DNA from 3 places in the Priestia sp. FSL W8-0524 genome. Region 3 is predicted to be linked to each of the others. Evidence: riboswitches for the same ligand, from Rfam matches in the RefSeq annotation. Region 3 holds a riboswitch; each other region holds the start of a gene.
The links. Region 3 has a riboswitch for cyclic di-AMP ahead of NST66_RS19445 (dicarboxylate/amino acid:cation symporter). Riboswitches for the same ligand answer to the same signal wherever they lie in the genome.
Positions count from the first base shown of each region.

Region 1: linked by a shared signal. The riboswitch ahead of kdpF (K(+)-transporting ATPase subunit F) and the one ahead of NST66_RS19445 (dicarboxylate/amino acid:cation symporter) in region 3 are both predicted to bind cyclic di-AMP.
Region 2: linked by a shared signal. The riboswitch ahead of NST66_RS18725 (potassium channel family protein) and the one ahead of NST66_RS19445 (dicarboxylate/amino acid:cation symporter) in region 3 are both predicted to bind cyclic di-AMP.

Region 1 covers NZ_JBBOUG010000001.1:2,851,131-2,857,261, forward strand. Annotated here, with positions in the region: gene kdpB (potassium-transporting ATPase subunit KdpB) at 1-352, opposite strand, end outside; gene kdpA (potassium-transporting ATPase subunit KdpA) at 374-2,035, opposite strand; gene kdpF (K(+)-transporting ATPase subunit F) at 2,060-2,146, opposite strand; cyclic di-AMP (ydaO/yuaA leader) riboswitch at 2,438-2,578, opposite strand; gene NST66_RS14530 (hypothetical protein) at 2,594-2,731, opposite strand; cyclic di-AMP (ydaO/yuaA leader) riboswitch at 2,804-2,946, opposite strand; gene NST66_RS14535 (undecaprenyldiphospho-muramoylpentapeptide beta-N-acetylglucosaminyltransferase) at 3,105-4,172, opposite strand; gene NST66_RS14540 (CHY zinc finger protein) at 4,350-4,685, shown strand; gene NST66_RS14545 (ArsR/SmtB family transcription factor) at 4,705-5,019, opposite strand; gene NST66_RS14550 (putative quinol monooxygenase) at 5,224-5,508, shown strand; gene nfsA (oxygen-insensitive NADPH nitroreductase) at 5,538-6,131, shown strand, end outside.
Region 2 covers NZ_JBBOUG010000001.1:3,558,265-3,564,395, reverse strand. Annotated here, with positions in the region: gene NST66_RS18735 (Lrp/AsnC family transcriptional regulator) at 1-103, opposite strand, end outside; gene NST66_RS18730 (hypothetical protein) at 224-682, shown strand; cyclic di-AMP (ydaO/yuaA leader) riboswitch at 798-942, shown strand; gene NST66_RS18725 (potassium channel family protein) at 1,067-1,726, shown strand; gene NST66_RS18720 (TrkH family potassium uptake protein) at 1,730-3,049, shown strand; gene NST66_RS18715 (YjcZ family sporulation protein) at 3,377-3,457, shown strand; gene NST66_RS18710 (YjcZ family sporulation protein) at 3,647-3,733, opposite strand; gene NST66_RS18705 (tetratricopeptide repeat protein) at 3,907-4,404, shown strand; gene ggt (gamma-glutamyltransferase) at 4,814-6,131, shown strand, end outside.
Region 3 covers NZ_JBBOUG010000001.1:3,700,002-3,706,132, reverse strand. Annotated here, with positions in the region: gene NST66_RS19455 (ATP-binding protein) at 1-1,340, shown strand, start outside; gene NST66_RS19450 (NAD(P)/FAD-dependent oxidoreductase) at 1,559-3,028, shown strand; cyclic di-AMP (ydaO/yuaA leader) riboswitch at 3,632-3,786, shown strand; gene NST66_RS19445 (dicarboxylate/amino acid:cation symporter) at 3,967-5,202, shown strand; gene NST66_RS19440 (aspartate aminotransferase family protein) at 5,311-6,131, shown strand, end outside.

The DNA of each region.
Region 1 (6,131 bases), 850 kb from region 3:
TCGATTGCTTTAATGAGTTTGCCTGTGCTTTTCCTCGACCTTCTGCTAATGCTTCTGCAAAATTAGCAAAAACAATGGTAAAAAATAACACGAGAGATACGGCAACATTAAACCCTGTGCTTACTTTACTTTCTCCGAAAAGGTCCGGAACAACGGCTAAAAAAAGCGTAATTATAAACCCGATTTCTACTACGAACATGATAGGGTTTTTTATCATCGTTCTTGGGCTGAGCTTGATAAACGCCTGCTTTACTGATTGAATAAAAATCGATGAAGCTTGTGTATCTACAGAACCTTGAATATGACTGTTGCGATCCAATTCAATATTATTTGCAAAATTCCGTTTATTCATTATGATCCTCCGCTTTCTTGATTACAGTGTTAAATACTCAGCAACCGGCCCAAGCACCAGCACTGGGAAAAACGTAAGTGCTCCTACAATAACGGTAGTTCCAATTAAAATGCCGCTAAATAAAGACGTATCCGTTTTAAATGTTCCAGGTGTTTCGGGAACAAGCTGCTTAGATGCTAGTGAGCTCGATACCGCCAGCATTGTAATTAGTCCGAAGTAGCGTCCAATATACATAACAATTCCCGTAGAAATGTTCCAAAACGGCGTTGCGTCACCGAGTCCTTCAAAACCGGACCCATTGTTTGCTGCTGACGACGTAAATTCATACAGTGCCTGACTTAAGCCGTGAAAGCCAGGGTTTGATATACCTTCCATTCCTAAATGAGTAGTGAGCGCTACGGCTGTTCCTCCTAAAATTAGCAGCGGCTGCAGAATAAGCGTCACGGCGATTAGCTTCATTTCTTTTCCTTCAATTTTTTTACCTACGTATTCTGGTGTTCTTCCAACCATTAAACCTGATAAAAATACGGCAATGATGACGTACATCATAACATTCATAAATCCTGCTCCGACACCGCCAAATACGGTATTTAACATCATATTTCCAAGCGTTAATAACCCGGTAAGAGGCGTCAGGGTATCGTGCATGGTGTTGACTGCACCTGTTTCACTTGCTGTCGTCACGATGGCGTAAAGCGTCGACATGCCGACACCAAAACGGACTTCTTTCCCTTCCATATAACCGCTCGCTTCATTTAGATGAAAAGCACCAAGTCTTGGATTGCCTCCCCACTCTGTTACAAACGCTGTGCTTAAAATAACGATAAACAGCATACTCATCGCTACAAACAAGATGCGGCCTTGCTTACGCTGTCCGATCATTTTTCCGTACGTAAAAGGAAGGGCTGTTGGCAATAAAAGCATAAGGACGATTTGTAATACATTGCTCCACGCGTTAGGATTTTCAAATGGATGAGCTGAATTGACACCAAAAAATCCCCCTCCGTTGTTTCCTAGCTCTTTAATTGAAAGAAAAGAAGCAACTGGTCCCCTTGCTATTTGCTGTGTTGCTCCTTCTATTGTATGGGCAGTCACCGTTCCGCTTAACGTTTGAGGGACACCTAAAAACATAAATAAAATGCCTGTTATAAAAGCGATAGGAAGTAAAATACGCGTAATTGACTTTACAAAATCAACAAAAAAGTTTCCCATTTCTTTCCCTGCCAGCCCGCGAATAAAAGCGATTGCTACTGCAAGTGCCGTTGCTGGTGCAGCAAACATCATAAATACAACGGCGGCCATCTGCGAGAAATAGGACAAACCTGATTCGCCGCTGTAGTGCTGCAAGTTCGTATTTGTCATAAAACTAATGGCCGTGTTAAAAGCAAGAGCCGGATCCATTCCTTTGATGTGGCTTGGGTTAAGCGGCAGTACCCCCTGAAACCGGAAGATAAGGTACACCACAAAAATCATAAACGTATTTGTTAACACAAGAGCAAATGCATATTGCTTCCACGTCTGATTAAGCCCTTTAATTCCTGCTGCTTTAAACATCACCGTTTCTATCTTTCCTATCAAGCTAGTGTTTTTATCGTTTGAAAACACATTCGCTATATAAATACCTACGGGCTTTGCAATAAGCGCTACAAAAACAAGCAGCAGCGCAACTGATAGTAGAAAAATCCCCACTTTTTATTCCTCCGCTTATTAAAATTGTTCTGGATTTAACAGTACATACACTAAATAAATTAAAACGAGAACTGAAATACCTAACAAAATGAACGACACGTTCACTTCTCCTCTCTTTCATCTACTACATGAGACGACCAGCAAATAATTCCGTACATAGCAGCTGTTAATATGACAAGCGTTCCAAGCATGATCATATCCAAGTTGCTCCCTCCTAACTGTTTCCTAACAAAAATGATAGCTTCTAAGTTTAGTGACGGTTTCTTTTCATAAAGCATCACGTCCAAAAAAGCTAACCGTGAGACGTGATGCTATTTTTTTCCACTAAAAAACCGCAGAAGAGAGTTCTCTTCCGCGGTTTAATGCACGACAAATAAGCCGTGATTGACACGAATTTTTTACTCCCAAAACGCTTACGGAGTTAGCTGTCGGATTCGGGTTATGGAAGTAACCCTACTCAGTTAAGAGATTCACCCCTAGTACATACGTACAAAATATTGGGTCCCCCGCTCATAATTGATTAAGCGTATCTTTGTTATTTAATTTTTAGACTTAATAATAGTTTTTACTGCTGCGTTTAAAACTTTGATTAGCTAACGTAGACAAATAGCGGTTTGCTAGATCAAAAGATTGCTGATCGCACATGGCCCGATATTCAATCATTTGAATCATTTGCTTAGATAAATGCATCCTGACGCTCCTTTCACCTATATTTTGAAAGGAGCGTACTATCCGCTGTTATAGAAAACGACCACGATTACACCATCCTCTCTCTTAACGCTTACGAAGTTAGCTGACGGGTTCGGGTCAAGAAAGTAACCCTACTCAATTAAGAGATTCACCCCTGATAATTGGGTCCTCCGCTCTTTCCTTCTCTTTCAGAAAAGACTCAGCGTTTCACAGTGGAACGTTTCATGAGAGTAATCTTACTCCTGTTAAAATTTACTGTCAACAACATTTTTTGAAATTTTAAAAGCTTTATTTTTCTATATTTATTCATTATTTTAAAATAATAATTTCAGAAGAAAAAAGCGTTCTTATCGAGGAGATAAGAACGCTTTTTTTAGCTCATTTTCTCAATTTCATTTACAAGAATTGAAATGGCATCCGTTTTTGTTGCTTCACGCATTGTACGCTTCATCGTACTTGCCTGCTGCTGAAGCTCATTTACTTCACGCAAAAACAGTTCTTTTGTTAACTGCTCTTCTTCTACAACCATACAGTAGCCTTTTTTCTTAAAGGATTGTGCATTTAAAATTTGATCTCCGCGACTCTGTGCTTTTGATAAAGGAATAATCATCATCGGTTTATGAAGAGCTAAAAACTCAAAAATGGCATTGGATCCGCCGCGTGTAATCACATAATCAGTTGCCGCTAGAACATCAGGAAGCTGTTCGTTTACGTATTCTAACTGACGGTATCCTGACTCTTTTTCAAGGCTTGTATCAATATTGCCTTTTCCGCAAAGGTGTACAATTTGGAATTTCTTTTGCAGTTCAGGCAAAGACTCTCGAACGATTTCATTAATACGGCGTGCTCCTAAACTTCCCCCCATAATCGTTAAAATGGGGCGCTTATCATAAAAGCGTAGCCAGCTTTCCCCGTTCGCTGCGCTTCCGCTAAATAGCTCTTTTCGAATAGGTGAACCAACAACCTGCACTTTTTCTTTTGGAAAGTAGTTTGCGGCTTCATCAAAAGAAGTGAAAATTTTAGTGGCAAATTTCTGCGCAATTTTATTTGCCAGTCCCGGTGTTAAATCACTTTCATGAATGAACACGGGAATGTTTAAAGATTTAGCAGCCATTACCACAGGAACTGTGACGAAACCGCCTTTTGAAAAAACAAGAGAAGGCTTTAACTTTTTCAGCACGCGACGCGCATCGCCAACCCCTTTTGCTACTCGAAATACATCTTTTACATTTTCCATATCTACGTATCGACGCAGCTTCCCGCTTGAAATCGCATGATATGGAACGTTTAATTTTGTAATTAATTCTTTCTCAATACCATTGTGAGAACCGACATAATGGATATCCCATTTTTCACTGTCTAATTCTTTCATGATGGCAATGTTTGGTGTTACGTGTCCAGCTGTTCCGCCTCCGGTAAAAACGATAACTTGCTTACTCATTTTTTCTTCCTCTCTTTACTTCACTTAATCGATCTGTTTTGACATCAATTTTTATCTGATCTTTTTAGCATGCAATCTGACATGTAAAACGATGGTTTTATTATAGCATTTTTCTTTTTACATATGTATGATAAGGCGTATAAAAGCATGCTATACTTTTCATAAGGAGTGATGATAATGACCAAATCTGTACCTGCAGTAAAAGGTGACACAGTGGATTCCGAAACGCGCTGTACGCACTATCATACGGATAAAGATATTATTGCAATAAAATTTTATTGCTGTCATACATATTATCCATGCTATCAATGTCATAACGCACATGCGGATCACGACATTAAAAGATGGCCAAAATCTATGTTTAATGAAAAAGCTATTCTTTGCGGAGTATGTAAACATGAGCTTTCAATTAATGAATACTTAACCTGTAACTCGACTTGCCCTCACTGTCGTTCTTCTTTTAATCCTGGATGCAGCCTGCATGGACACATTTATTTTGAACAAAAAAGCTGAACAAACCATCGTTCAGCTTTTAAAATAATTGCTCATCTATATTTATAATGGAAGGAAGCAGACCTGGGAACAGTTCCTCAAGTTCTTCTAAACGCAAGGAATAATAGTGCTGCGTACCTTCTATACGTAGTTTGATAATTCCAGCTTCGCGAAGTACTTTAATATGATGTGATAGCGTTGATTTTGATACATTTAATTTTTGATAATACGAACAGGTCTGCTCCTTTCTTGTCGCTAAACACTGTACAATTCGCAGCCGGTTAGGATCACTCAATGCATGTAAAATAGGCGTTAATTTAATTTCAGATTTCGGTGGTTGATAAGGTTTTCTCATGCTTAAAATATAACACAGCTTCTTTTGTGTATCAATGTTCGATAACTTTCGAACTAAATTCCTTGCACTGTTATTTAATCGGTGTTATAGTTTCATTGTTCGATGATATTCGAACTTATCTTCATTTTAATCGTAAATTGAATGAAAGATTAAAAACAAAACAAATAATATAAAGCACCATCATTATTAAAGGAGGAATCACCCATGATTCATTTACAAGCTTCAATGAAAGTTAACCCAGCAAAAAGAGAAGAATTTTTAGAAAACGTACAAGAACTAATTAAGCATTCTTTACAAGAAGAAGGAAACAGCAACTATCAACTATTTGAAGATGCTTTTACACCTAACACATTTATGATGATTGAAGAGTGGAAAAGCGAAGAAGCAATTCAAGCACACAATAAATCAGCTCATTTCCAAAGTTTTGTAGCATTTGCTCAAACTGGCGTACTTGTAGCACCTTTAGATGTAAAAACATTACAAGGCTAAAAATAACTTCTTTGAAAGGATGACGCATCATGAATGAAGCAATTCGTACAATTCAAGATCATCGTTCTATCCGTCAATATACAGACGAAGCAGTAAGCGACGAGCATTTAGATACAATTATTCAATCTGCTCAGTCAGCCGCTTCTTCTATTAACGGACAGCAAGTAACTATTATTAGCGTCCAAGATAAAGAAAAGAAGAAAAAGCTTTCAGAGCTTGCAGGCAACCAAGCGTGGATTGACCAAGCTCCTCTATTTTTAATCTTTTGTGCAGATTTTAATCGTGCTAAGATTGCAGCTGAGCTTAACGATGCGCCTCTTGGTGTAACCGATGGACTTGAGTCAATTTTAGTGGGGGCAACCGATGCTGGAATTTCTTTAGAAGCAGCAACAGTTGCAGCAGAGTCACTCGGTTTAGGTACAGTACCAATCGGCGGAATTCGCAGAAAGCCACTAGAAGTCATTGAGCTCCTAGATTTACCGGAATACGTATTCCCAGTAAGCGGTCTTGTCGTTGGACATCCGGCAGATCATTCTGCGAAAAAGCCTCGATTGCCACAAGCTGCTGTGCACCATCGTGAAAGCTATAATCATGACTTAAAGTCATTGATTCAAGACTATGAT
Region 2 (6,131 bases), 140 kb from region 3:
AAGGAGGAGACAGGTTAATTTGTTTTCCTAGCTCTCTTAAGGAAAGACGGCTGTTTTGCTGCAGTGCCTGCAAAATCGATAAATCAATTTCATCAATTTTCAATTGAAAACCTTCTTTCATATTAATGTTTCATTTGATTAGTAACAGCAGATAATATGTTTTATTTGTTATCTGAAATCTCCATTTTTCTTACTATAATAATTAAAAAGGAGTGAGTAAAAAATGGCAAGAGTTTTGTTAACAAACGAAGAGGGAACAAATTTTGAAAAAGCACTGAATTTAATTCCAGATGTAAAAAGGTTGTATGATGAGCTATACGACAAGCTTTGGAACAGTGATATAGTAAAAAGAGAGACTAAGGAAAAAATCAGGCTTTATCTAGCAGGTGTTAACGGCTGTGAGACGTGTATGAGCATGTCATATGTAGGCGATAAGACGCTTAATCAAAAAGTGTTAAGAGAAAAAGAGCTGGAAGAAAAAGATCGACTGCTGTTTCGATTTATAGATGTATACCGAGTGCGTCCAAGGGATTTGACGGATGCTGATATGGATCAATTAAAGAAATTTTACAGTGATACGCAGCTATTAGAGCTTTTGGCCGTTATTAATTTGTTTGATCAATTTCACAAACTGATTGTCGGTTTAGATTTATATGATTTTTGCAGTTTGCAGCGCAAGTGATGTCTTCCCTAAAAATATCTTGACAGACAAAATCCACAGGAGTAAGATAGCTTTCGTGAAGTGAAACGTATCATGAATCGAATCGATTATTCTAAAAAATAGATCATAGATATTTGAATAAAAATCGCTTAATCCATTACGGAGCGGAGGACCCATTATTTACGCACATATTGTGCTCCGGGGTGAATCCTTAAAAAGGTAGGGTTACTCTTAAAACCCGAACCCGACAGCTAACTTCGCAAGCGTTTTGAGGGGGAAGAGTGTGAAAAAACACAGGAGCCTTCCTGTGTTTTTTTGCGCTTTTTTTAAGAAAAACATGTAATTTTTTAGAAAAAGTATAAGCTAAGAGAACACACAGCAGTTGAAGAAAGGAATAAATACATTATGAAAAAACAGTTTGCTGTATTGGGATTAGGTCGTTTTGGAGGCAGTTTGGTTGAAGAGTTTGCTAATTTGGATGTGGATGTGCTCGCTATTGACCGCAATCAGGAGGTAGTAAAGAAATATAGCAACTCAGCTACATATGTCGTGCAAGCGAACGCAATTGATGAAGCTAGCTTAAAAGGGCTAGGCATTCGTAACGTTGATCATGCTCTTATTTCGTTTGGAGACGATATTGAAGCAAGCGTGCTTGCAACGATGCTTTTAAAAGATATGGGCGTTAAGCAAGTATGGGTAAAAGCGGTGAATATGTATCATCAAAAAGTGCTGGAGAAAATAGGAGCGGACAAAGTCATTCATCCTGAGCGCGATATTGCGAAGCGGATTGCTCATCACGTGGTGTCAGAAAAGATCATTGATTACATTGAACTGTCAAAGGATTATAGTATTGTCGAAATTGTCGCTTCTAAAAAGCTTCATAATAAAACGCTGTTTGATTTGAACATTCGTGCCAAGTACGGCTGCAATATTATCGGCTTTCAGCGAAAAGACGGGGAAATGGTGATTTCGCCTACCGCGCATGAAATAATTGAACAAGGAGATATGCTGATTGTTATCGGACATAATCGCGATTTGAACCGTTTTGAAGAAGAAGGAGTTTAACTCATGAAAAAACAAATCATTAAACTCACTCCTCCGCAGCTGCTTGTCTCCATTTTTGGCGGAGGAATTATTATTGGTGCTCTTCTATTGATGATGCCTTTTTCTACTACTGAGCCAATCCGGTGGGTAGACGCCCTTTTTACATCTACTTCCGCTATGACAGTGACCGGCTTAGCCGTCGTAGATACAGGTACGCGTTTTACCGTCATCGGTCAAACGATTATTATGCTGTTAATTCAAATAGGCGGTCTCGGCATTATGTCATTTGCCGTGCTGATTTTTATGATGCTAGGTAAAAAAATTGGATTTAAAGAGCGTATGCTCGTTCAGCAGGCATTAAATCAGACGAGCGTCGGTGGAGTTGTGCTGCTAGTTAAAAGGTTGTTCATCTTTTCATTTTTAATTGAGTTTGTTGCACTGCTCTTTTTAGCGATACGCTGGGTTCCGGAATTCGGATGGTCTAAGGGGCTGTTCTTTAGCTTGTTTCATTCGATTTCGGCTTTTAATAACGCAGGGTTCGGACTGCTGTCTGATAACTTAGTTCAGTATGTAGGAGATCCTATTATTAACATCACGATTTCTTTTCTCTTTATTATTGGTGGGTTAGGGTTTACCGTCCTTGCTGATATGTGGGTGAAAAAATCGTATAAAAAACTAACGCTGCATTCAAAAATTATGATTATCAGCACGTTCGCCATTAACGTGATTGCCATGCTTTTTATTTTTTTCTTAGAGTACGGCAATTCGCATACGCTCGGAAATTTATCATTAGGAGACAAAGTATGGGCTTCTTATTTTCAAGCGGTAACAACAAGAACCGCTGGCTTTAATACAATTGATTTAGCTCATTTGCATGACGCAACGGTGTTTTTAATGGTTTTATTGATGTTCATTGGTGCAGGGAGTGCGTCAACAGGAGGGGGTATCAAACTCACGACGTTTGTGGTGATTGTCTTTTCTGTATGGGCATTTTTACGAAGCAGGGAAGATATTGTGCTGCTAAAGAGACGACTTCTTCCTCTTCATGTTTTTAAGGCACTAGCCATTACGATGATTTCAATTATGTTTGTGTTTGGGGCCATCTTCCTGTTAAATATTTCGGAAAACCTGCCGTTTGTAAAAATTATGTTTGAAGTTGTTTCTGCGTTTGGAACAGTAGGTTTATCGATGGGAGCGACTCCTGAACTTTCGTACTTTGGACGCGTGATTATTATCTTTATCATGTTTTTAGGAAAAGTGGGGCCATTAACGCTTGCGTTTTCATTATCTAAGCAAAAGCGTGAAGCCGTTCGCTATCCAAACGAAGATATAATGCTAGGATAGAAAAATCGCCTTCGATGAGGCGATTTTTTTATATTATTTATACGTTCAAGACATATAAGAGGTTACGCACAAAACAGTTGCGATGAATAAAAAGAAGGCAAAAACAAGAACAATGGGCAATTTGGAATGTCGGCGCATTAAAGCCCCTCCTTTTTTATAGTAAAAAAATCTCTTACTATATATAACGAAAGAAACAAAAATATGATTCACTTTTTTTGGCGAAATTTGAAGGTTTTTCTCATTGGAAAAATCCGCACCCCTGTCCTAAACATTTTGCCAAGCTGTTGCATACACTAAAAGCAGATAACAGGAAGTGAGGGATGGTACGTGGGAAAACAAAATTTTGCGTTAATCGTTGTGTTATTTGTTTTACTTGTTATTGTAGGTGCGTCTGGCTTTCGCTTTTAAACGTTAACTTTATTTGCGCATAGCCCCCGTCAAAAAGGGCATACTAGGCGGAAGTAAAAACCAAAAATTTCTTCAATATTGCCGAACAATGAGTTCCTCTACTCATTCATCTAATCGGTATGTAGCCATGCGAAAGCATGGTTTTTTTTAAAATAGGAGAGGATGAATGATGTTCATCCTCTCTAAAAATTAGTAGTAGCAAGAACACCCTACGATTACTAATAGGATAAATAAAACAACGATAAATGAAAAACCAAAACCGCCTTTTGCGCCCATATGTGTAACCTCCTTTAATAAAAGTCTCTATATCCTATGTACTAATTGGGTTAAGTGATTGAGAAATTTGCCTATTTTTTAATGGTAACGTTTTTTGTGAAGAATGAAGAACACTTACTTTTTTCATTTGCGCAGAAATCCTTTATGATAAAGAGGAAAAGGAGGGCAAACAGGTGGGAATACATGCACAATACGTCATGAATCAGCTAGAAGAGGGAAAGTGGAAAGAGATCAAGCGCGAAATTCAACAAGAAATGAAGAAAAAACCTCAAGCATCTGATTTGTACTGTTACTTAGCCGTTTGTTTAGCAAAGCAAATTGAAGAATCAATTATCTTTGAAAAAATGGTATTGAACTTAGAAATGGACCGGGCTCTTCATCAGGCATTAACATTAAATCCATCTTCAAGCTTGGCGCACTTCGTTCGAGGAATAAAATATCGGGAAACTCCGCTTATGTTTGGAGGGAATTACGAAAAATCGCTGTTTTATTTGCAGAAGGCGCAAGATCTTGGTTTTGAAGGGATTATGCTGCCGCTCGAACTCGCCAAAACCTATATTCAATTAAAAGAAATGGAAAAAGCGAAAGAACAAATCGCCTATGCTCGGGAAATCAATCCTACGCACGCGGACATTAAAAAAGTCGAAAACATGCTCCAAACAGGACGATGAATCTAAAGTCCTGTTTTATTTTTGATTTTCAGAAAACGTATGCTGATTTTCATAAAGGATTGCTTTTTATATAACAATAAGAATATTTATAAAAAATTTAAGAAGTGCATGTAAGTCGAACGACTTCTTAACTGCTAGATTTTCTACATTATTAGAGCGTTCAGTCTACATAGTTCCAAAAATAGTAAGAAACTATCAGCCTATGGATAAATTGTTAGAAAATATAGATAATTGTAAATGAATAGAGAGAAAAGTTAAACATGCGATTAACTAAAAAAGCAAAGGTATGATTTACTTTGCTTTTTATTTATACGCATATGTAAAAAATATCATAATAAACCAATTTATTCTTCGTGAAATCCATCGTCTCAGGCGATGTGAAATAATGTATTTGAAGGAGGAGACCCAGATGAAGGTTATGAAGATGTTGGCTATTACGTTATTTAGTTTATGTTTAGTTGTCACACCAGCTGCTGCTGAAGTTCCGGGTGTCGACCATTCAATGAAACGGGGTGCTACACAAGGAATTGTAGCGGCATCTCACCCGCTGGCTGCTGAAGCGGGGAGGAAAGTGTTAGCTGAAGGCGGAAACGCTGTAGATGCGGCAGCGGCCATTCAACTATCTCTAAACGTTGTGGAACCGATGATGTCTGGTATCGGCGGCGGCGGTTTTATGATGATTTATGAAAAAAAGAAAGATAAAATTACGATGCTAGACAGCCGTGAAATGGCACCGGCTGATGTCACGCCTAAGCTGTTTTTAGATTCAAAAGGAAAAGTCATTCCTTTCAGTAAACGTCACATAACAGGAAAAGCAGTTGGAGTTCCTGGCACGTTAAAAGGAGTAGAAACAGCCCTTGAAGATTATGGAACCATGGACTTATCAGATGTTATTAAACCTGCTATTACTCAAGCGGAACAAGGAATTAAAGTGAATTGGTCGATGGCTCAGTATATCGATGAAAATGCGGACAAGCTTGAAAGATACCAAACGGCCGGTAATGTATTTGTACCGAATGGCAAGCCGTTGAAAGAAGGAGATAAGCTTGTTCAGCCTGATCTTGCGAAAACATTAAAGCTTATTCAAAAAGAAGGGTCAGACGCTCTTTATAAAGGAGAAATTGGAAAAGCGCTTGTTAAAGAAGTTCAAAAACGCGATGGAAGCATGACCATGGATGATTTAAAAAATTACGTTGTAAAAGAACGCGAGCCGGTCAAAACAACTTACCGAGGCTACGATGTGGTTAGTGCGGCTCCTCCTAGCTCCGGCGGATTAACCGTGCAGCAAATTTTAAAGCTAATGGAAGGTTATGATGTAGAAAAAATGGGTTCCAATACGCCACAGTATTTGCAGCATTTAACGGAAGCGATGCACTTAGCTTTTGCGGACCGCGCGGCGTATATGGCAGATGAAGACTTTTACGAAGTGCCGAAAAAAGGCCTGTTAGATGAAGATTATATTAAAGAACGTCGTAAATTAATTAATCCAAATAAAGCAACGCCTAATGTTAAAGAAGGAGACCCTTGGAAATATGAAGGAAAAGAAAATCCAAATAAAGCAACGATAACGGAAGAAAATCCAATCGGCCAAACGACTCATTTCTCTGTTGTAGACAAATGGGGAAACATGGTTTCTTACACGACTACCATTGAACAAGTTTTTGGTTCAGGAATTATGGTTCCTGACTACGGATTTATGCTCAACAATGAAATGACGGATTTTGATG
Region 3 (6,131 bases):
TGAATATGGATGGCGATATTCAAATTTTAAATGAAGCTTGCTGCCACCTTTTTAAAACGACGGAGGAACGGCTTCTTTCCTGTAATGTATTTGAAGAGCCAAATCGCTTTTTTATTGAAAAGCATGAAGTGGAACCGTTAAGAAAGCAAGAGGAAGAAGTTGTTTTACTTAAGAAAAAAGTAGATCAGCAGTTTCCGATGCATATCCATATTCAGCGCACGGAAGAAGATATTCCGCTCTTAGTTGTTCAGTGGAAAGAGTTTTCCTCAAGTATTGAAAAGCAAGAGGAAGTCATTCGGAAAATGAAGCAATATAAGCAGTTTGTCCAGCAGAGTCAAGATGCATTTATTGTAACGAGAGAAGGCAGAATTCAATATTTGAATCCCGCTGGTGTTAAACTTCTTGGCGGCGAGAAAAAAGAAGAGTATATCGGGCGTCCTTGGCTTCACTTTATTCACCCCGAACATTTAGAAATTGTAAAAGAACGAATGGTTCAGCTGATGAATGGAATGTCCGTGAGGCCACGTGTTGATGTGAAACTATTGACTAAAAAAGGGGTCGTCATTATTGAATCTTCGGCAACCAAAATTAAGTTTGAAGGACAGGATGCCATTCAGTATATTATTCGCGACGTAACGGATCGAAAAAAATATGATGAAATGGCAAGCAAATCTGAAAAGCTTACAATGGTGAGCAAGCTAGCGGCAGGAGTAGCACATGAAATCCGTAATCCAATGACGGCGATTAAAGGGTTTATTCAGCTGCTAAAAGCATCGAAACAGTATAATGAAGAATACAATGATATTATGCTTGAAGAATTGAATCGCGTCGAATCCATTATTCAAGAATTTTTAACGCTGGCCAAGCCTAAAATTGAAAATTCATACCATCCGAAAAGTCTCAATCAAATCATACGTCACGTGACATTACTATTAGATACACACGCCAATTATAAAAATTGTCGTATTATTAATGAGATTAGTGATGAGATTACAATCTTTTGTGAAGAAAATGCGCTTAAACAAGTTTTTATTAATTTAATTCAAAATGCGCTTGAGTCAATGAGCAAAGGTACAGTTAAAGTTACCGTTGAGAAAAGAAATGAATACGGCATGGTCATTATCGAGGATGAAGGATGTGGAATTGATGAGCAATCTTTAGCTCGGCTAGGTGAACCATTTTATTCCACCAAACAAACAGGAACTGGGCTAGGATTAATGATTAGCTACCGAATAATCGAACAGCATCAAGGGCATATTTCATTTGCGAGTAAAGTAGGAGTAGGAACAAAAGTAGAAATTGCTCTTCCGTATATTAAAGAACCAGTGAACATTTCGTAGCGCTTGCTATTCGTTCGCTGGTTTTTATTTGGTTGAAATAAAAACGAATGTTTTTTATTTTTTTTTATTTTAATGTTCGTGTATATTGTTGACTAAAGGGTTTGTTTTTGATATATTATCAAATGGCTAGAAAATAACCGAATGATAATAAAAAAAGAAAATTCGGTCAATAACTTTTATCTTTTACCCAAAGAAAAAAGATGATGGGAGAATGTACAATGAACTCAAATTATGATGTTATTGTGGTAGGGGCAGGACCCGCTGGAATTTTTACTTGCTATGAGCTAACGTTAAAATTACCGGAAGCAACTATTTTGTTAATCGATAAAGGACACGATATCTATCGACGTAATTGTCCGATTCTTCAGAAAAAAATTGAAAAATGTCCGCCTGCAGTTGGCAGAAAAGAGTTTGCTGGCTGTTTGCCTGCTTGTTCTATCACAAATGGTTTCGGTGGAGCCGGCGCATATTCAGACGGGAAGTTTAATATCACCAGTGAATTTGGAGGCTGGATGACGGATTATCTGTCTGAATCACAGGTGGTAGATTTAATTAAATACGTGGATGAAATTAATTTAAAACACGGAGCAACCGATACGATTACGGATCCGTTAACTGATAAAGTTCGTGAAATTGAAAAACGCGGATACGCAGCAGGATTAAAGCTATTGCGTGCCCAAGTGCGTCATTTAGGAACAGAGCAAAATTTAGAAATTTTAAAAAGCATTTATGAATACTTAAAAGAAAAAATTGATATGCAGTATAAAACGGAAGTAGCCGATTTAATAACAGAAAAAGAAGATGGTCAGCATATCGTACGCGGTATTGAATTGAAGAATGGTGACAGAATTACGGCTGATAAAGTCGTGGTTTCACCAGGTCGAGACGGCTCGAAGTGGATGAGCGACTTACTAAAAAAACGCCGTTTGAAAATGATTAACAATCAAGTAGACATCGGTGTTCGAGTAGAAACATCTAACGTTGTTATGGAAGAAATCAACAAGCACTTGTACGAAGGGAAATTTATTTACAATACGTCTGTAGGTACAAGAGTCAGAACGTTCTGCAGCAATCCTTCAGGGCATGTGGTAGTAGAGAATCATTCAGGGATTATGTTAGCAAATGGACACGCATACAAAGATCCGAAGCTTGGAAGTCAAAATACGAACTTTGCGCTGCTTGTTTCTCATAAATTTTCGGATCCATTTGATCAGCCGAACGAATATGCGCACGAAGTGTCAAGATTAGCTAATATGCTGTCAAACGGAGGCTTAGTTGTTCAAAAGTATGGAGATATTTTAAAGGGGCGCCGTTCAACAACGAATCGAATTAAAGAAGGCTTTTTAGAACCAACGTTAAAAGAAGCTGTCCCTGGTGATTTGGGTTTAGTGCTTCCATACAATACAATGAAAAGCTTAATTGAAATGACAGAAGCACTGGATCATGTAACGCCTGGGTTAGCATCTGAACATACGCTGTTTTACGGTGTGGAAGCGAAATTTTACTCCGCCCGTCCGAAGTTAAACGATAAGTTTGAAACTGAAATTTCCGGTTTATACGTGGGAGGAGACGGAGCTGGTATTACGCGAGGACTCGCGCAGGCAAGTGCGTGTGGTGTGTGGGTAGCTCGTGACATTGTTGAAAAATTAAAGAATCGTAAAGCAAGTTCTGAACCTGTTACTGTATAAAAAAAAGAGGCCGTCACGGCCTCTTTTTTTTATGGGTTAAATAACGAGAGGGAATAAGTAAAAAGTAAAGAACTTGTACCGTTCCAACTCCGATAGTTTTATATGATAATTACCCGCTCCTTTTTTAAAAGATAGTAGGAAATCTATACTTCTATCTTGAGCAGAATTAAGTAGAATAAGGGGAATTGATAATGTCGATTTCTTCGCATCAATAAAGTCAGTGAAATTTTAAGGAGTGTATATCAAGCAGTACAAGGATAAAATCAACAGTTGGAAAGAGTTATTTTTTTGATAAGTAAAATATTTATGGAAGCAGTAAAGTACATGGATGTTAGAATAATTATACATATTTATGAATGATATTAATGAGAAGAAAGTTCACTTTATAAACTATTTTTTGAATTAATTTTTTATTCATTAGATTGTAAGTCTTGTTAAATAGGTGTTTTTAGTTTATTGAAATATGATGTAAATATTTTAAAATATAACAATTCTCAACTTTTTACGATAAAATCATGCATTATTTTTGAATAAAAACTTGACAGAAACATATAAAATGAATTTTAATTAAAGTAACAATTATTATCATGCAAAAATATTAAAGAAAATTATTTGCTTAATCTCTTTTGTTTTATAAGAGAACGGAGGACCCATATTTGTGCGTAATGTACTTGGGGTGAATCTTGAATGAATCAAGTAGGGTAACTCACATACCCGAATCCGACAGCTAACTCCGTAAGCATTCAGTGAGGGAATAACAGGTCTATGAAACCATGATATTCTCATGGTTTTTTGTATAGCTAAAAATATTCCTAAACTATTAATCTGAAAATTTTTAATATATTGTATATTTTGAGTGTTATCGCCCTCAATGCATGGTAAAATAAGTATGGTAGTTAGAATCATTCTAATATAATTTATTTACGGGAGGTAAATCTATGAAGCTATCGACAAAGATTATTATCGCGCTAATTGCTGGTGCTATTGTAGGAGTGTTAATCAATGCTTTTGCTCCAAGTGCTTTTGCTCCGCTGGACAAGTACTTGTTTACACCGCTTGGCCAAATTTTCTTAAGCTTAATTAAAATGCTTGTTGTACCAATTGTGTTTTTCTCTATCACGTTAGGTGTAGCAGGTTTAGGAGATCCTAAAAAATTAGGAAGAATCGGGGCAAAAACAGTTTCCTACTTCCTAGTGACAACAACCGTTGCAATTATTATCGGTTTAATTTTAGCGTATGCAATTAAACCGGGTACATTTGGATCTTTTGATACACAAAACGCTTCTTTTGAAGCTGAAAAAGCACCACCTGTTGGAGAGACATTCTTAAATATGATTCCAGTCAATCCAATTCAAGCGATGGCTGAAGGGAATATGCTTCAACTTATCGTTTTCTCTATCTTTATCGGTTTTGGTATCACGATGCTTGGAAGTAAAACAAAAGGACTTTACAATTTACTTGAGCAAGGAAATGAATTGATGATGTACCTTGTGAATCTAGTGATGAAGTTTGCTCCGTACGGAACATTTGGGCTTCTTGCAACCGCGGTTGGAAGTCAAGGCTGGCAGGCAATTAAAGCGATGGGGCTATACATGATTGTAGTCGTGCTCGCGCTGTTCATCCATTCAATCGTAACATATGGGGGATCAGTCGCTCTTATGGCCAGACGTAACCCTATTGAATTTTTTAAGGGGTTTGCTCCTGCGATGACAGTTGGATTCAGTACATCAAGCAGTAATGCAACGCTTCCGATTTCAATGAATGTGGCGCAAAAAAATCTTCGTGTCCCCGAGTCTATCAGCAGTTTTGTTCAGCCATTAGGTGCAACTATTAACATGGATGGAACGGCAATTATGCAAGGTGTAGCGACTATTTTTATTGCGCAAGTATACGGGGTTGATCTGTCGTTGGGCGCTCTTGTGACGGTTGTGTTGACAGCGGTGCTTGCTAGTATTGGTACAGCAGGCGTGCCGGGAGTTGGTCTTATTATGCTAGCGATGGTACTGAGTTCGGTTGGCCTGCCTGTAGCAGGTATCGGATTAATTATCGGAATTGATCGCTTGCTTGATATGCTTCGTACGTCTGTAAATATTACAGGAGACGCTGCGTGTGCCGTTATTGTGGCTGAGTCAGAAGCAAAGCGTATCGATAAATCTGTAACGCAATCAGCTTAATATGTGTAAAAGCTCTAGCTATATGCTAGGGCTTTTTTTATTGGCAAGAAACTCTTCTTTTCAGCATACAGTTTAATAAGAGTGTGTGTTTGAAAGGAGAGTGCGGAAATGAATAAAACCCATGTGATAAAGCCGCTGCTCGACGACGACTACCCAGTTATTTCATATGGAAAAGGAATTTATTTGTACGACCAAGATGGAAAAAAGTACATAGATGCTTCGTCAGGGGCAGTTACAGCAAGCATCGGACACGGCGTAAAAGAAATTATTGATGCGATGACGGATCAGGCACAGAAAGTTGCGTTTGTATATCGGTCGCAGTTTACAAGCGATCCGACGGAAGCCTTAGCTAAGAAACTATGTGAATTAAGCAGCAATCATTTCCAGTGGAGCTTTTTTGTTAACAGCGGGACAGAAGCGACTGAAACGGCTATGAAAACAGCCATTCAGCATTTTCAAGAGCAAGGAAAGCCAACCAAAACAAAGGTTTTGTCACGCTGGATGAGCTATCACGGTATTACAATAGGAGCGCTGTCTATGTCAGGGCACGTTGGAAGACGAAAACGTTTCTCGTCTTTGCTTGAAGATTATCCTTCGGTTTCACCTCCTTATTGCTATCGATGTCCGTTTCATCAAACCTATCCATCCTGTAATCTTGCTTGTGCACACGAATTGGAAACAGTTATCAAACGAACCGGCCCTGAACATATTGCTGCTTTTATTACAGAGCCCATTGTAGGAGCTGCCGGAGCAGCTCTCACACCTCCACCCGGTTATTATGAAGTGATAAGAGAAATTTGTGATAAATATGATGTGTTATGGATAGCCGATGAAGTCATGACTGGAGTTGGGCGTACAGGCGTGATGTTTGCATATGAGCACTGGGGAGCTAAACCAGACATCATGACGCTTGGAAAAGGAGTGGGAGC